Regions from separate parts of the Rhizobium sp. BT03 genome, predicted to be linked through region 1. Evidence: predicted binding sites of a transcription regulator. Region 1 holds the regulator's gene; each other region holds the start of a gene.
What was found. The regulator LexA, encoded in region 1, represses DNA repair genes until DNA is damaged. The targets are predictions, from matches to a motif close to TGTTCNNNNTGTGTTCNG.
Positions count from the first base shown of each region.

Region 2: a site for LexA is predicted at 1,559-1,576, ahead of QMO80_RS19590 (putative DNA modification/repair radical SAM protein). Genes of this name have one in related genera too.
Region 3: a site for LexA is predicted at 1,479-1,496, ahead of dnaE (DNA polymerase III subunit alpha). Genes of this name have one in related genera too.

Region 1 covers NZ_CP125640.1:635,286-640,096, forward strand. Annotated here, with positions in the region: gene eno (phosphopyruvate hydratase) at 1-7, opposite strand, end outside; gene kdsA (3-deoxy-8-phosphooctulonate synthase) at 149-994, opposite strand; gene QMO80_RS03080 (VOC family protein) at 994-1,887, opposite strand; gene lexA (transcriptional repressor LexA) at 2,084-2,803, shown strand; gene QMO80_RS03090 (ComEC/Rec2 family competence protein) at 2,784-4,811, opposite strand, start outside.
Region 2 covers NZ_CP125640.1:4,027,803-4,032,613, forward strand. Annotated here, with positions in the region: gene QMO80_RS19580 (glycosyltransferase family 4 protein) at 1-823, opposite strand, end outside; gene greA (transcription elongation factor GreA) at 851-1,327, opposite strand; gene QMO80_RS19590 (putative DNA modification/repair radical SAM protein) at 1,582-2,814, shown strand; gene QMO80_RS19595 (UdgX family uracil-DNA binding protein) at 2,814-4,265, shown strand; gene carB (carbamoyl-phosphate synthase large subunit) at 4,381-4,811, opposite strand, start outside.
Region 3 covers NZ_CP125640.1:958,552-963,362, reverse strand. Annotated here, with positions in the region: gene QMO80_RS04775 (ABC transporter ATP-binding protein) at 1-636, shown strand, start outside; gene QMO80_RS04770 (DUF5680 domain-containing protein) at 766-1,230, opposite strand; gene dnaE (DNA polymerase III subunit alpha) at 1,733-4,811, shown strand, end outside.

The sequences.
Region 1 (4,811 bases):
CAGTCATGGGTTCTTCCTGCTCGGTGGGTGATCAATCGTTCGAAGCCTGTCATAATCGAAGGCGTGCAAATTACAATGGCGCATTGCGGCACCCTCGACCTGCATGTCCGATCGTCGCTATAGCACGAACATGTCAGGCTTTTGACTGTCAGCCCTTGGCGACGGCGTCGAAGGCCAGCAGCTTTTCCAGAAGCCGCGGCATGTCCTTGAGATAGACCATGTTCGGGCCGTCGGACGGTGCGTTGTCGGGGTCCTGGTGGGTTTCGACGAAAACGCCGGCAATACCGGTCGCCACCGCTGCGCGCGCCAGCGTTTCCACGAATTCCCGCTGACCGCCGGAGGAATCGCCCTGCCCGCCCGGCTGCGCCACGGAATGGGTCGCATCGAAGACGACGGGCGCGCCCATCGATGCCATGATCGGCAGTGAGCGCATGTCGGAAACCAAAGTATTGTAGCCGAAGGAGGCGCCGCGTTCGCAGAGCAGCACGTTCGGGTTGCCGCTGGCGTTGAGCTTCTTCAGCACGTTCTTCATGTCCCAAGGAGCAAGAAACTGGCCTTTCTTGACATTGACGGCGCGGCCGGTCTCGGCGGCGGCGATCAGAAGGTCGGTCTGGCGGCAGAGGAAGGCCGGGATCTGCAGGACATCGACCACCTTTGCCACTTCGGCGCATTGCTCGGCCGTGTGAACGTCGGTCAGGACGGGAAAGCCGAACTCCTTCTTCAGGTCGGCGAAGACTTCCATGCCCTTTTCAAGCCCGATGCCGCGCTCGGCCGAGAGCGAGGTGCGGTTCGCCTTGTCGAAGGAACTCTTGTAGACGAGGCCGATTCCGAGCTTGGCACAGAGCTCTTTCAGCGTGCCGGCAACCATGAAGGCATGGTCGCGGCTCTCCATCTGGCAAGGGCCGGCAATCAGCGACAGGCGGCCGCTATTGGAAAAGGTGACCTGGCCTGCGCCCTCGCCGATCCTGACTTCCGAATTCGTATCAGTGCTCATCATCTTTCCTCGAAGGCGAAAAGCGTGCCTTGCCCGGGCGCCGGCTTCACCAAAATGCGGTTGTTCTTGCGCGTGTATGTCACTCCGTTAGCAGCCAAATGCGCTTCTGTCACGGCAAGATCGGCAACAGTGAAGAGGATCGCCCGGCCGCGCAGACCGCGATCGGCGGATGAGACGGCGGCCTCGAAATAGGCCTCCAGTCCTTCCGATGTCATCAGGCTGATTTTCGCATTCGGCGCCGCGATATTGACCCCGAAACCGGTTTTCTCGACGGCCGATTGCGCCATGGCAAGGCTGACGAAGCCGGCGAAGGCGGCGGCATCGGGCGCGCTGAGCGCGATCTCGGCAATGCCGGTCACGCCATTGGCGTGTGTCTCCAGCGCGCCGCGGTCGGCCGGCAATGGATTGATGCGCTGGCAGGTGAAGAGAAAGAAATCGGGTGCCCGCAGATCGCCCGCAAAGGCCAGTTTGAAGCTGCCGACGCTTTCAGAACCATCCGGCATTTTCATCGGCCGGCTGAACTCCAGCATCTCGCCGGCGCTCGATCCGCCTGAAATGAAGCTTTGATGGTCGATGCCGGCATCTTCAGTGCCGAAAACCACCGCCGAAAGCCCCTCATCGCCGCAGCGGAAGCGGAAAGCGCGGTTGCGGGCGGTGAAGACATTGCCTTGCCGCGCCGATGCCTCGCTCTCCTCGACGCTCGCGATACCGAGCGGCTCCAGATAGGTCTTGTCGGCAAAGAAGACGCAGGCATTCTCCGTTCCGAAGGGATGGCGGGCGTCGGCGGCAACGGTGAAGCCGAGCTTGCCGAGCCTTTCGCGCGCCAGATCGATATTGACGACCGGCAGCACGACATGATCGAGCGGGTGCGGTTTGGCGGCATGCGTGTTCATGATATCCCCTTCTGCAATCGCGAAGAGATGTGCGACGGCGCTATCCTCAATGCAAGACATGGCGCCAATCCGGCGAATGAAAATAAAAATCTCAACGAGTTGGCGGCAAGTTTTACGGAAATTTAGCCACTTGCGGAACACATATGGAACATATAGTGTCTGTTCTGGATTTGTTTCAATCAGGGGTCACACGCCGATGCTCACGCGCAAACAACAGGAGCTTCTCCTTTTCATTCATGAGCGCATGAAGGAATCCGGCGTTCCACCGTCTTTCGACGAGATGAAGGATGCCCTGGATCTGGCCTCGAAATCCGGCATTCATCGCCTGATCACGGCGCTTGAGGAACGCGGCTTCATTCGCCGCCTACCGAACCGCGCCCGGGCGCTCGAGGTCATCAAGCTTCCCGAAGCTTACAGCCCCAGCATCCAGCCCCGGCGCGGCTTTTCGCCGAGCGTCATCGAGGGCAGCCTCGGCAAGCCCCAGCCGGTCGCCGCCCCCGCACCGGTCAAACCCGCCGCCGACAACGGCAACTCGGTCTCGGTGCCGGTCATGGGCCGAATCGCTGCGGGCGTTCCGATCTCGGCGATCCAGAACAACACCCACGACATCGTCGTTCCCTCAGACATGCTCGGCTCCGGTGAACATTACGCGCTGGAGGTCAAGGGCGATTCGATGATCGACGCCGGCATCTTCGACGGCGACACGGTGATCATCCGCAACGGCAGCACAGCAAGTCCCGGCGATATCGTCGTTGCCCTCGTCGACGACGAGGAAGCGACGCTGAAACGCTTCCGCCGCAAGGGCGCCTCGATCGCGCTTGAAGCGGCCAACCCGGCTTACGAGACCCGGATCTTCGGACCGGACCGCGTCAAGGTGCAGGGCAAGCTCGTCGGCCTCATTCGCCGCTATCATTGACGCTGGACGGGCCGGTTTCGGCAAAACTGTTGCTGCGCCAGTCATAGGCACGATGGCGCATCCACGGCCGCGACAGGCTCTCGAATGCGGTTGCGACCTCCAGGCCGGCGTCCGCGAAGCGCAATTCGACGGAACCGGACCTGCGCAGCGTCTCACCGGTGAAGAGCGTCGCGCCTGAGCGGCAGCCGTTGAACCGCAGGCGAACAGACGTCACGACAATATCCGCCGCGTCGCAGGCCGAACCGAGATAGGCGGCATTGTCGATGACCGTTATGACGCGGCCATTGCCAAGCCTCGATGTACACCAGGCCTTCTTGACGCAGGAAAAGCGGTTTGCTTCACCGCCCGCGGCGGCCGCCCGCATCGCCGTCCTCGCTTCGTTTTGCTGATCGCGGGAAAGCCTGACGCGGCGGTCTTCTCCCTCCGGAGGAATAGCGGGGCCGTCCAGCATTTTCGGCGGGTGATGCGTCGGCAGGACCAGCGCTCTCTGCCATTGGTCGAAGATGAAATCCGGCGGGTTTTCACGGTTGGAAGCCATTGCCGCCACTGCAACCAGCGCGACCAGGCTGCCATCCTCGGAAATCACCAGATCCGGCGGTCGAGGGGCCGGGAGAACCAGCAGGATGAGCGTCGAGACGGCGAGGATCGATGTGCCGGCATGGCGCAGCCGGGTGCGCAGCAGCGTCAGCAACAGGAAGCCTGCCACGGCGACGGCGAAATACCAGGCGGGCAGACGGCCGACGCCGATATCACCGCCCCAGCCGGACACCGTCTTGGCGACAGCGATCACCAGGTCGAGACCGAAGCCGACCACCTCCCAGAGCGGAGCGTCCAGACCGAACGGCATCAGCAACATCGCCAGCAGCCCGGCCGGCATGACGATGAAGGAGATGATCGGCATCGTCGCGAGGTTTGCCGGCAGGCCGTAAGCGGTCAGCCGATGAAAATGCTCGATCGAAAACAGCGCCGTGGAAAAACCGCCGATCAGCGAGGTCAGCAGGACGCCGCCGAAGAAACCGGCGACGGCCACGACCGGGCGGAAGATCGGCAGCTTGAGCAAGGCGTTTTCGCGGACGCGCCGATCCTTCCACAGCTGATAGCCCGATACCAGTGCCAATGTCGCGGCAAAGGACATCTGGAAGCTCGGGCCCAAGACTTCGGAGGGTGAAATGGCGATGATAACAAGCGCCGAGAGAACGACATTGCGCAGGCTGATCGACGGCCGATCGAAGAAGACGGCGATCAGCATGATGGCCATCATGATGAAGGCGCGTTCGGCCGAGACCCCGAAGCCGGAGATCAGAAAGTAGGCGGTGACGGCGATGAGCGCGCCAGCGGCTGCGATCTTCTTCGTCGGATAGGCCTGAGCGACAACAGGAAAGAGGCTGAGCAGCATGCGAAAGCCGACGAAGAAAATGCCGGCCGACAGCGCCATGTTGAGACCCGAGATCGCGACGATATGGGCAAGGCCCGACTGGCGCAGCGCCTCCGTCGTCGCATTCGAGATGGCGCGCCGCTCGTCGGTCACCAGCGCGGCGGCAAAGGCGCCGGTGTCGCCGGGCAGGATCGACCGTATGCGGTCGCCGATGCTGCTGCGCAGCCGGTAGAGCCATTCGAGCAGAGCGTCCGACGTCGATCTTGCCGCTTGCGGACCCGCCTCCAAATCCTTCTCCGGAGCGCCGTAGAAGAGGCCGTTGGCGCCGATGCCGTCGAAATAGGCGCTGAAGGAGAAGTCGTTGAGTTCGGGAAGTGCGGGGCCTGACGGCGGCGTCAGCCGTGCCCTGCCGGTGACGATGTCGCCGATCTCGAAAGGCGTGTCGGCGCCGCGGACAATCGCGGTTATGCGCCCCGGCGGCCGCTTCAACTCCGGCGCTTCAGTGCCGGTGAGCGCAAGAATGTAGCGCCAGCGCCCGCGGCCGTCGCCTTCGCGCCGTTCGACACGGCCGGTCACGGTCGTCGTCACCGAGGAATCGAGGATCACGGTCGAAGCCCGCCAGCTCTCGAACTG
Region 2 (4,811 bases), 1.1 Mb from region 1:
ATGCCACTACCGCCGTCCGCGAAGCCATGGCTTCGAGCGGCGTCAGGCCGAAACCCTCGTTGCGGGAAGGGGCGACGTAAAGCGTTAAACGGCGATACCAGACCTTAATATCGGGCACTTCACCGAGGAAGAGGATACGGTCGCCAAGGCCGGCGGCCGCGACATCGGCCTTCAGCTTGTCCGCGAAGCCCGTGTGTTCCGCCGTCACCCGGCCGGAGACGACGGCCGTCCATTCCGGGTGCTGCGGCAGGAGTTCGATCATCGCCCGGACGAAGAGATCGGTGCCCTTCTGATGGCGCACGCGGCCGAAACAGCCGACCAGATGGCGGCCGGGCAGGCCGGTGGCGGCAATGGTGTCTTCCGCCGTTTCCGGCGGGTGGAACAGGCTAAGGTCGACGCCGTGCTGGATGACGGTGTGCGGCACCTCGAGGAACGAGCCGGATCGGTCGCTGGTCGCGATGACAGCGTCCATGCGGCGGATCAGCCATTTCGTATAGGCGGTGTGGCGGCGTTGCGCCGCTGATGTGAAGACGAGTTTCAGCGGCATGCGCAGCAGGTGGCGAAGCAGGATGCCGACGGCCATCTCATTGTTGCGGCGGGCGTGCCAGACACGCCGGCGCCGGCGCGCCGGCGGGCGCCAGAGACCTGGGAGCTGCGACCACCGCAGCTTCGGCAGACCCTCCGGCAGGCCGGGGCCGAGGGTTGCGATCCTGACGCCGAGCCGGATCTGGCAGGGGATGAGCTGGACGATGGTCGACGTGACGCCGGAGAGCCGGCGCTTGAAATTGGGCGCGATGATCTCGACGTCACGCATATCAGGCAAAGGAGGGGTCTCGTCTGTGGCGGGCGATCAGCCCCAGGAAACCTGGAGGATTTCGTAAGCCTTGGAGCCGCCGGGCGCATTGACCTCGATGGAATCGCCGACTTCCTTGCCGATCAGCGCGCGCGCGATCGGGGAGGAGATGGAGATGCGGCCGGCCTTGACGTCGGCTTCCTGGTCGCCGACGATCTGGTAGGTCTTTTCTTCCTCGGTGTCCTCGTCGACGAGCTTCACCTTGGCGCCGAACTTGATCTTGTCGCCCGACATCTTGGTGAGGTCGATGACCTCGGCGCGCGCCGTCAGATCTTCCAACTCGCTGATGCGGCCTTCATTGTGGCTCTGGGCTTCCTTGGCGGCATGGTATTCGGCGTTTTCGGAAAGGTCGCCATGAGCACGGGCTTCGGCGATCGCCTCGATGATTCGCGGGCGCTCCTCCTGCTGACGCCAGCGCAGCTCTTCCTGCAGCTTGACGAAACCACCCTGTGTCATCGGTACCTTATCAACCATTTTTCTGTCCTTCACTCCTTGTATCTACGCAGTAGGCGCGAACACAAAAGAAAACAGGTCCCGAAGGGGAGCTTCGGAACCGTGCCACAATCCTAGTTAAGTGCTTATAGCAGATCGCCAAGGCCGATTTCCAGAAAATTCGCATAGACGAAAAAGCGAGCCACCGCCACGGCGGGTCATCAGGCGCAAAAACGCGGTTAAGGCAGGATCGCCGCGATTGACTTTGCCCGTAAGAACATATAGTGAACATGCCAATGAAGAAATCGCTAACAGAACGCTTGGCGGTCCTTTCCGACGCCGCCAAATATGATGCTTCCTGCGCCTCCAGCGGCACGGTGAAGCGCGATTCGGGAACAAGCGGCGGGCTCGGTTCGACCGAGGGATCCGGCATCTGTCATGCCTATGCGCCGGACGGGCGGTGCATTTCGCTTCTGAAAATACTGTTGACCAATTTCTGCATCTACGACTGCGCCTATTGCGTCAATCGTTCGTCGAGCAATGTCGAACGGGCGCGCTTCACGCCCGAGGAAGTCGTCTGGCTGACGCTGGAATTCTACCGCCGCAACTATATTGAGGGCCTGTTCCTTTCCTCCGGCATTATCCGCTCTTCCGATTATACGATGGAGGAGATGGTCCGCATCGTCCGCGAACTGCGCGTGACCCATAATTTTCGCGGCTATATCCATCTGAAATCGATCCCCGAAGCGTCGCCGCGGCTGATCGAGGAGGCGGGGCTTTTCGCCGACCGGCTGTCGCTCAACATCGAGTTGCCGACGGATAACGGCATCAGCCGCTTCGCGCCGGAAAAGAAGCCCGCCAATATCCGCCGATCGATGGGCGATCTGCGGCTGAAGATCGAGGCGGCCGGCGAGCCGACGCTGCGCACGAGGAAGCGCCAGCGCTTCGTACCGGCCGGCCAGAGCACGCAGATGATCGTCGGCGCCGACGGCGCGAATGACGCGACGATCCTTGCGACCAGCGGCCGGCTTTACAGCAGTTACGGCCTGAAGCGTGTCTATTATTCCGCCTTTAGCCCGATCCCGGATTCATCGAAAAACCTGCCGCTGATCAAGCCGCCGCTGATGCGCGAACACCGGCTCTATCAGGCCGACTGGCTCTATCGGTTCTATGGGTTCGGCATCGACGAAATTACCGCCAACCAGACGGGCGGCATGCTCGACCTCAACCTCGACCCGAAGCTTGCCTGGGCGCTCGCCAACCGGGCCGAATTTCCCGTCGATATCAACAAAGCCGAACGTGAACGCCTACTGCGCGTTCCCGGTCTCGGCACCAAGACGGTCAAATCAATCGTTTCGGCCCGCCGCTTTCGCCGGCTGCGGCTCGACGATCTTTCGCGGCTCGGCATCTCGATCAAGAAAGTCCAGTCCTTCATCTCGGCGGAAGGCTGGTCGCCGCGCCGGCTGATCGACCGCCCGGACCTTCGCGCCATGTTCGAGCCGAAACCTGAACAGTTGTCTCTGCTATGATGCGCCGGGTCGTGCTTGCAGGACGGGGCGATCTTGCCGAATGGCGCGATGCCTCGCGCGCTTTTGCCGCCGCCGGCATCTTGCCTGAGGAAATCGACTGGCGGGAAAAAAGCGCAGAGGCCGATCTTGCCTTTCAACGCGACGCCATGCCGCCCGCCCCTGTGACACGCAAGCCGATGACGGTGCCGCCCGCCTTTATCGAGCTTGCGGAGACGGTGCTTTGCCATTCCGACGCGGCGCGCTTCTCCCTGCTTTACCGCCTGCTTTGGCGGCTGCAGCTGGACCGGCAAGTGCTGGAGGTGGCCTCCGACGAGGATGTCGTGCGTGCTCGGCTGATGGCAAAAAATGTCCGGCGCGACGCCCACAAGATGACGGCCTTCGTCAGGTTCAAAGAGGTTGGTGCGGCAGCGGCGGGCCGTCGAAAATTCATCGCCTGGTTCGAGCCGGACCATCATATCGTCAGGCGGACCGCGCCGTTCTTCCAGCGCCGTTTCACCGATATGGACTGGCTGATCGCCACGCCCAAGGGCTCGGCGGCCTGGGACGGCGAACGGCTGACGATGAACGACGCGCCGTGCGAGAAGCCCAATCTCACCGATGCCACCGACGATCTCTGGCGCACCTATTATGCCAGCATCTTCAATCCGGCGCGGCTGAAGCTGAAGGCGATGCAAGCGGAAATGCCGAAAAAATACTGGAAGAACCTGCCGGAGGCCGATCTCATTCCGGGTCTGATCACATCGGCCGAAAGCAAGGTGCGGGAGATGGCGGCAAGGGAGGCAACGCAATCGCTGCCCTTTCACGACCGGCTGCAGCAGGCGGCGCGCAATATCCCTGCCGAACCCAAGGCGCCGGCCGGCACGCTCGAAGCCCTGCGCGCCGAAGCCGCCGCCTGCGCCCGCTGTCCGCTGCATGCCAAGGCGACGCAGACCGTCTTCGGCGAGGGGCCGCGCGATGCGCAGGTGATGTTCGTCGGCGAGCAGCCTGGTGATCAGGAGGATATTGCCGGGCGCCCCTTCGTCGGTCCGGCCGGCAAGCTGCTCGACCAGGTGATTGCCGAAGCCGGCATCGACCGATCGGCGCTCTACGTCACCAACGCAGTCAAGCATTTCAAATATGAGCCGCGCGGCAAACGCCGGATCCATCAGAAGCCCAATATGGGCGAGGTGAAACATTGCCGCTGGTGGCTCGATCGGGAACTGGCGCTCATCAAGCCGAAGCTGATCGTCGCCATGGGGGCGACGGCGCTTGCGGCGCTGACCGATGTGAAAGAACGCCTACAGGACGTCAGGGGAAAGGCGATGGTGATCGAAGGAGGACACACGCTCTTCGTGACGGTGCATCCATCCTATCTGCTGCGGATCCCCGACGAGCGGCTGAAAGCGGAGGAGATGGTGCAATTTCGCAACGATATGCTGGAGATTCAGCGGCTTATGGCGTCCGCCGGATAAAGTGATTCCGCTTGAAGTCGCGTCACCGCTCATTGAGCGGTGACATTGTTCTTTGTTTTTTGCGCAATTTCGGAGGCAAAACCGCGGGCGCAGTTTTGCTGGAATTGCTCCAATCTCAGGCGAAGTAGCTCTGCAGCGGCCGGACTTCGAGATTGCCGGCCTTCAGCGCCTTGATCGCCTGGGCGGCGGCTTCGGCGCCGGCCATGGTGGTGTAATAGGGCACCTTCTGCATCAGCGTCGCGCGGCGCAGCGACTTCGAATCCGAGATCGCCTTGTTGCCGTCGGTGGTGTTGATGACGAGCTGGACCTGGCGGTTGCGGATCGCGTCCTCGATATGCGGACGGCCTTCGAGCACCTTGTTGATCTTGGTGGCGGTGATGCCGTTTTCACCGAGGAAGCGGGCGGTGCCGCCCGTTGCCAGCACCTTGAAGCCCTGTTCGACGAGAATGCGGATCGCCGGCAGCACGCGCGCCTTGTCCTCGTCGCGGACGGAGACGAAGACCGTGCCGTCACGCGGCAGTTCGACGCCGGCGCCGAGCTGCGACT
Region 3 (4,811 bases), 320 kb from region 1:
GGGCAGGGCGATACGCTGCTCCCGATCCTGAAGGGCGCGGATTTTTCGATGTCGAAGGGCGAGATCGTCGCTCTCGTCGCTCCTTCAGGCACCGGCAAGTCGACCCTGCTGCATGTCGCCGGCCTGCTGGAGCATCCGGACGGCGGCGAGGTCAACATCAACGGCCATGCCTGTGATGGCCTGAGCGATGACAAGCGCACGGCGATCCGCCGCAGCGAAATCGGCTTCGTCTACCAGTTTCACCACCTGCTGCCGGAATTTTCCGCGCTTGAGAACATCATGATGCCGCAGCTGATCGCCGGGCTGTCCTGGAAGGAAGCAGGAGAGCGGGCCGGCCAGCTTCTCGATTATATGCGCATCGGCCACCGCGGCGCCCATCGCCCCGGCGAGCTTTCCGGCGGCGAGCAGCAGCGCGTTGCGATCGCCCGCGCCGTCGCCAATGCGCCGACCCTGCTTCTTGCCGATGAGCCGACCGGCAATCTCGACCCGGAAACGGCAAGTTACGTCTTCGACGCGCTGGAGGCGCTGGTGCGCCAGTCCGGCCTCGCGGCCCTCATCGCCACCCACAATCACGAGCTCGCCCGCCGCATGGATCGGCGTGTGACGATCTCCGATGGCAAGATCGTCGATTTCTAATGCATGTCGCCCGGAAGTGTGCAGCGGTTCCGGGATAACGACATGCATAAAAACAACGAGCTAAAGCATGATGCCGAAAAGTGTGTGCGGTTTTCGGATAACTTCATGCTCCAATATGTCGGCTTGCAATTAGGGGACGACCAATCCGCCGCGATATTCGAGCATATAGGCTTTCCTGAAGTCGACCATGATGCATTCATTGCCGCTGAACCGCTCGCAGTTCCCTTCGCTGCGATCGAGATAGCGGCCGAGCGGATGGTCGAATTCCATGCCGCCGAGAAAGCGTCCCTGCCGATACATGGCTGAAAGTGCCGCCTTGATCACCGCACCGGCGGCAGCGCCGTCGATGAGCTCCGGTGCGACGATCCAGCCGAAATAATTCATCACCCAGACGGGCTCGCCGGCAAACCAGACAACCTCCTGTCCGGCGAAATCGGTGCCGCCGAAGTAACTGTCGAGATAACGCCAGTCGCCGCGCTCATAGCCGATATCGTGAGCGCCCGGCCGGCAGGGCGTGCGCGGCACACCGCCGCCGACATAGGTCGCAGCTTTGGCCTCCACGACGAATTCATTGAGCATCGCAATGTCGAACATGCCGTTCTCCTCCCGGCCGGATGCTGGCAAATATGCTGCGCCATGTAAAGAACAAAAACAGAACGGAAGCCAAAAACAGGCGGTCGCCGTGAGAGGCGGTCTGCCGCTCGGGCAGCGTGTCCGATCCGTCACGGATCGGGTAGGGGGAGGAGCCGCCCCATCGGATCGCTCGCTGCCGCCTACCGATTCGCAATGCGCATTTCGGGTTTTTCAAACGCAAGAAAGAAGGAAAAGATTCCTGTTGACAATGGAACATACATCGAACAAATTGAAAACATAACGAGTAAAGGAGAGCCAAATGACTGACATGATCCGTGATATCGCAGCATTCACCTCCATCGCAATGTTCGTTGCCAGCTTCTCGCTCATCGTCATGGCGATCTAAAGTTTTCAGGGGACCGCATGGCAATCATGCGGTCCGGACGCGGGACTTCTTCTGGACATCATCGCCCTCTATGCCGACAATGCGTCCGATTCATTCGGGTGATTGGGAAGGCATGACATGGCGGATACGGCAAAGGGTTCCACGGGTGAGGCGATCGGCGGCACGCCGGGCTTCATCCACCTGAGGGTCCATTCCGCCTATTCGCTTCTCGAAGGCGCCTTGCCGCTGAAGAAGATCCTTTACAAGGCGACCGGCGACAGCCAGCCGGCGATCGCCATCACCGATACCAACAATCTGTTCATCGCGCTGGAATTCTCCCAGAAGGCGATGGATGAGGGCCTGCAGCCGATCATCGGCTGCCAGGTCTCGATCGACATGGAAGATGGGCTGGAAACGGAAAAGCGCGGCGGCCAGCAGGCGCTGGTCAAGCTGCCGTCGATCGTTCTTCTCGCCGCCACGGATGCCGGTTACGAACGGCTCGTCGATCTCGTCAGCCGCGCCTATCTCGGCGGTGAAAGCAACCAGGCTATCCATATCCGTGCCTCCTGGCTGGAGGAGGCCGGCACGGAAGGGCTGATCGCCCTGACCGGCGCCCTGACCGGGCCCGTCGACGCGGCGATCCGGGAGGGCCATCCCGCGCAGGCGGAGGCCCGGCTGCTGGCGCTGAAACGTCTCTTCGGCGACAGGCTCTATGTCGAATTGCAGCGGCACGGCACCTACGACAAACGTCACGAGCAGAAGATCGTCGGGCTCGCCTACAGCAACGACCTGCCGCTGGTTGCGACCAACGAGGCCTTCTTTCCGACGCGTGACGATTACGACGCCCATGACGCGCTGATGGCGGTCGCCCACAATGCCATCGTCTCCGACGACAGCCGCTTTCGCCTGACCCCGGACCATTATCTGAAGAGCCGGGCCGAGATGGCCAAGCTCTTCGCCGATCTGCCCGAAGCGCTGGAGAACACGATCGAGATCGCCAGGCGCTGCTCCTTCGTGCTGAAGACCCGAAAGCCGATCCTGCCGCGCTTCACCGGTGCGACCGACGACGCCGAGGAGGCCGAGCGCGCCGAGGCGAGCGAGTTGCGCCGCCAGGCGGTCGAAGGGCTGGACATGCGGCTTGCAACGCTCGGCATGTCGCCGGGCTACGAGGAAAAGGATTATCGCGAGCGGCTGGATTTCGAACTCAGCGTCATCGAGCGCATGCGTTTTCCCGGTTACTTCCTGATCGTTGCCGACTTCATCAAATGGGCCAAGCAGCACGACATTCCGGTCGGCCCTGGCCGCGGTTCGGGCGCCGGTTCGCTGGTTGCCTACGCTTTGACGATCACCGACGTCGATCCGCTGCGGTTTTCGCTGCTCTTCGAACGCTTCCTCAACCCGGAACGCGTCTCGATGCCGGACTTCGACATCGACTTCTGCCAGGACCGCCGCGAAGAGGTGATCCGCTACGTCCAGGCCAAATATGGCCGCGAGCAGGTGGCCCAGATCATCACCTTCGGTTCGCTGCAGGCACGCGCCGCCCTTCGCGACGTCGGCCGCGTGCTGGAGATGCCGTACGGCCAGGTCGACAAGATCTGCAAGCTGGTGCCGAACAATCCGGCCAATCCGACGCCGCTCTCCAAAGCGATCGAGGAGGAGCCGAAGCTGCAGGAAGAGGCGGCGAAGGAACCGGTCGTTGCGCGCCTGCTCGACATCGCCCAGAAGATCGAGGGGCTTTACCGCCATGCCTCGACGCATGCCGCCGGCATCGTCATCGGCGACCGCCCGCTTTCCAAGCTGGTGCCGATGTATCGCGATCCGCGCTCCGACATGCCGGTCACCCAGTTCAACATGAAGTGGGTGGAGCAGGCCGGCCTCGTCAAATTCGACTTTCTCGGCCTGAAGACGCTGACGGTGCTGAAGGTCGCGGTCGATTTCGTCGCCAAACGCGGCATCAATGTCGATCTCGCCGCCATTCCTCTCGACGACAAACCCACCTACGAGATGCTGTCGCGCGGCGAGACGGTCGGCGTGTTCCAGGTGGAAAGTGCCGGCATGCGCAAGGCGCTGATCGGCATGAAGCCGGACTGTATCGAGGATATCATCGCGCTGGTGGCGCTCTACCGCCCGGGCCCGATGGAGAACATCCCGACCTACAATGCCCGCAAGCATGGTGACGAGGAGCTGGAGTCGATCCATCCGATGATCGACCACCTGCTCAAGGAAACCCAGGGCGTTATCGTCTATCAGGAGCAGGTGATGCAGATCGCCCAGGTCCTGTCCGGCTATTCACTTGGTGAAGCCGACCTTCTGCGCCGCGCCATGGGCAAGAAGATCAAGGCCGAGATGGACCAGCAGCGCGAACGCTTCGTCGTCGGCGCCGTCAAGAACGGCGTCTCGAAGCCGCAGGCCGACAATATCTTCGAACTGCTGGCGAAGTTCGCCAATTACGGCTTCAACAAGTCGCATGCCGCCGCCTACGCCATCGTCTCCTACCAGACGGCCTACATGAAGGCGCATTATCCGGTCGAATTCCTCGCCGCCTCGATGACGCTCGACATGTCCAACACGGAAAAGGTCAACGATTTCCGCCAGGATGCCAAGCGCCTCGGCATCGAGGTGATCGCCCCTTCGGTGCAGACCTCCTTCCGCCATTTCCAGACCGGCGACAACCGCATCTACTACGCGCTCGCCGCCCTCAAGGGCGTCGGCGAATCCGCCGTCGACCATATCGTCGAGGTGCGCGGCGACAAGCCCTTTGCCGGTATCGAGGATTTCTGCCTGCGCATCGATCCGCGCCAGGTCAATCGCCGCGTGCTCGAAAGCCTGATCTTTGCCGGCGCCTTCGATTGTTTCGGCACCGACCGCGCCCAGCTTTCAGCCGGCCTCGACCGTATCCTCGGTTATGCCCAGCGCGCCCAGGAGAACAAGCTGAGCGGCCAGTCGGACATATTCGGCAGCACTCTGACCTCGGGGCCTGAAAAAATTTCCCTGCCGCCGTTTTCGCCCTGGCTTGCCTCCGAGCGGCTGCTCAAGGAGTTCCAGGTGCTGGGCTTCTACCTCACCGCCCATCCGCTCGATTCCTACAGCAACATCCTGCAGAAGATGCGGGTGCAGACCTTTGCCGAATTTTCCCAGGCGATCAAACAGGGCGCCTTCAATGCGCGCCTCGCCGGCACCGTCATTTCGAAGCAGGAGCGCAAGACCCGCACCGGCA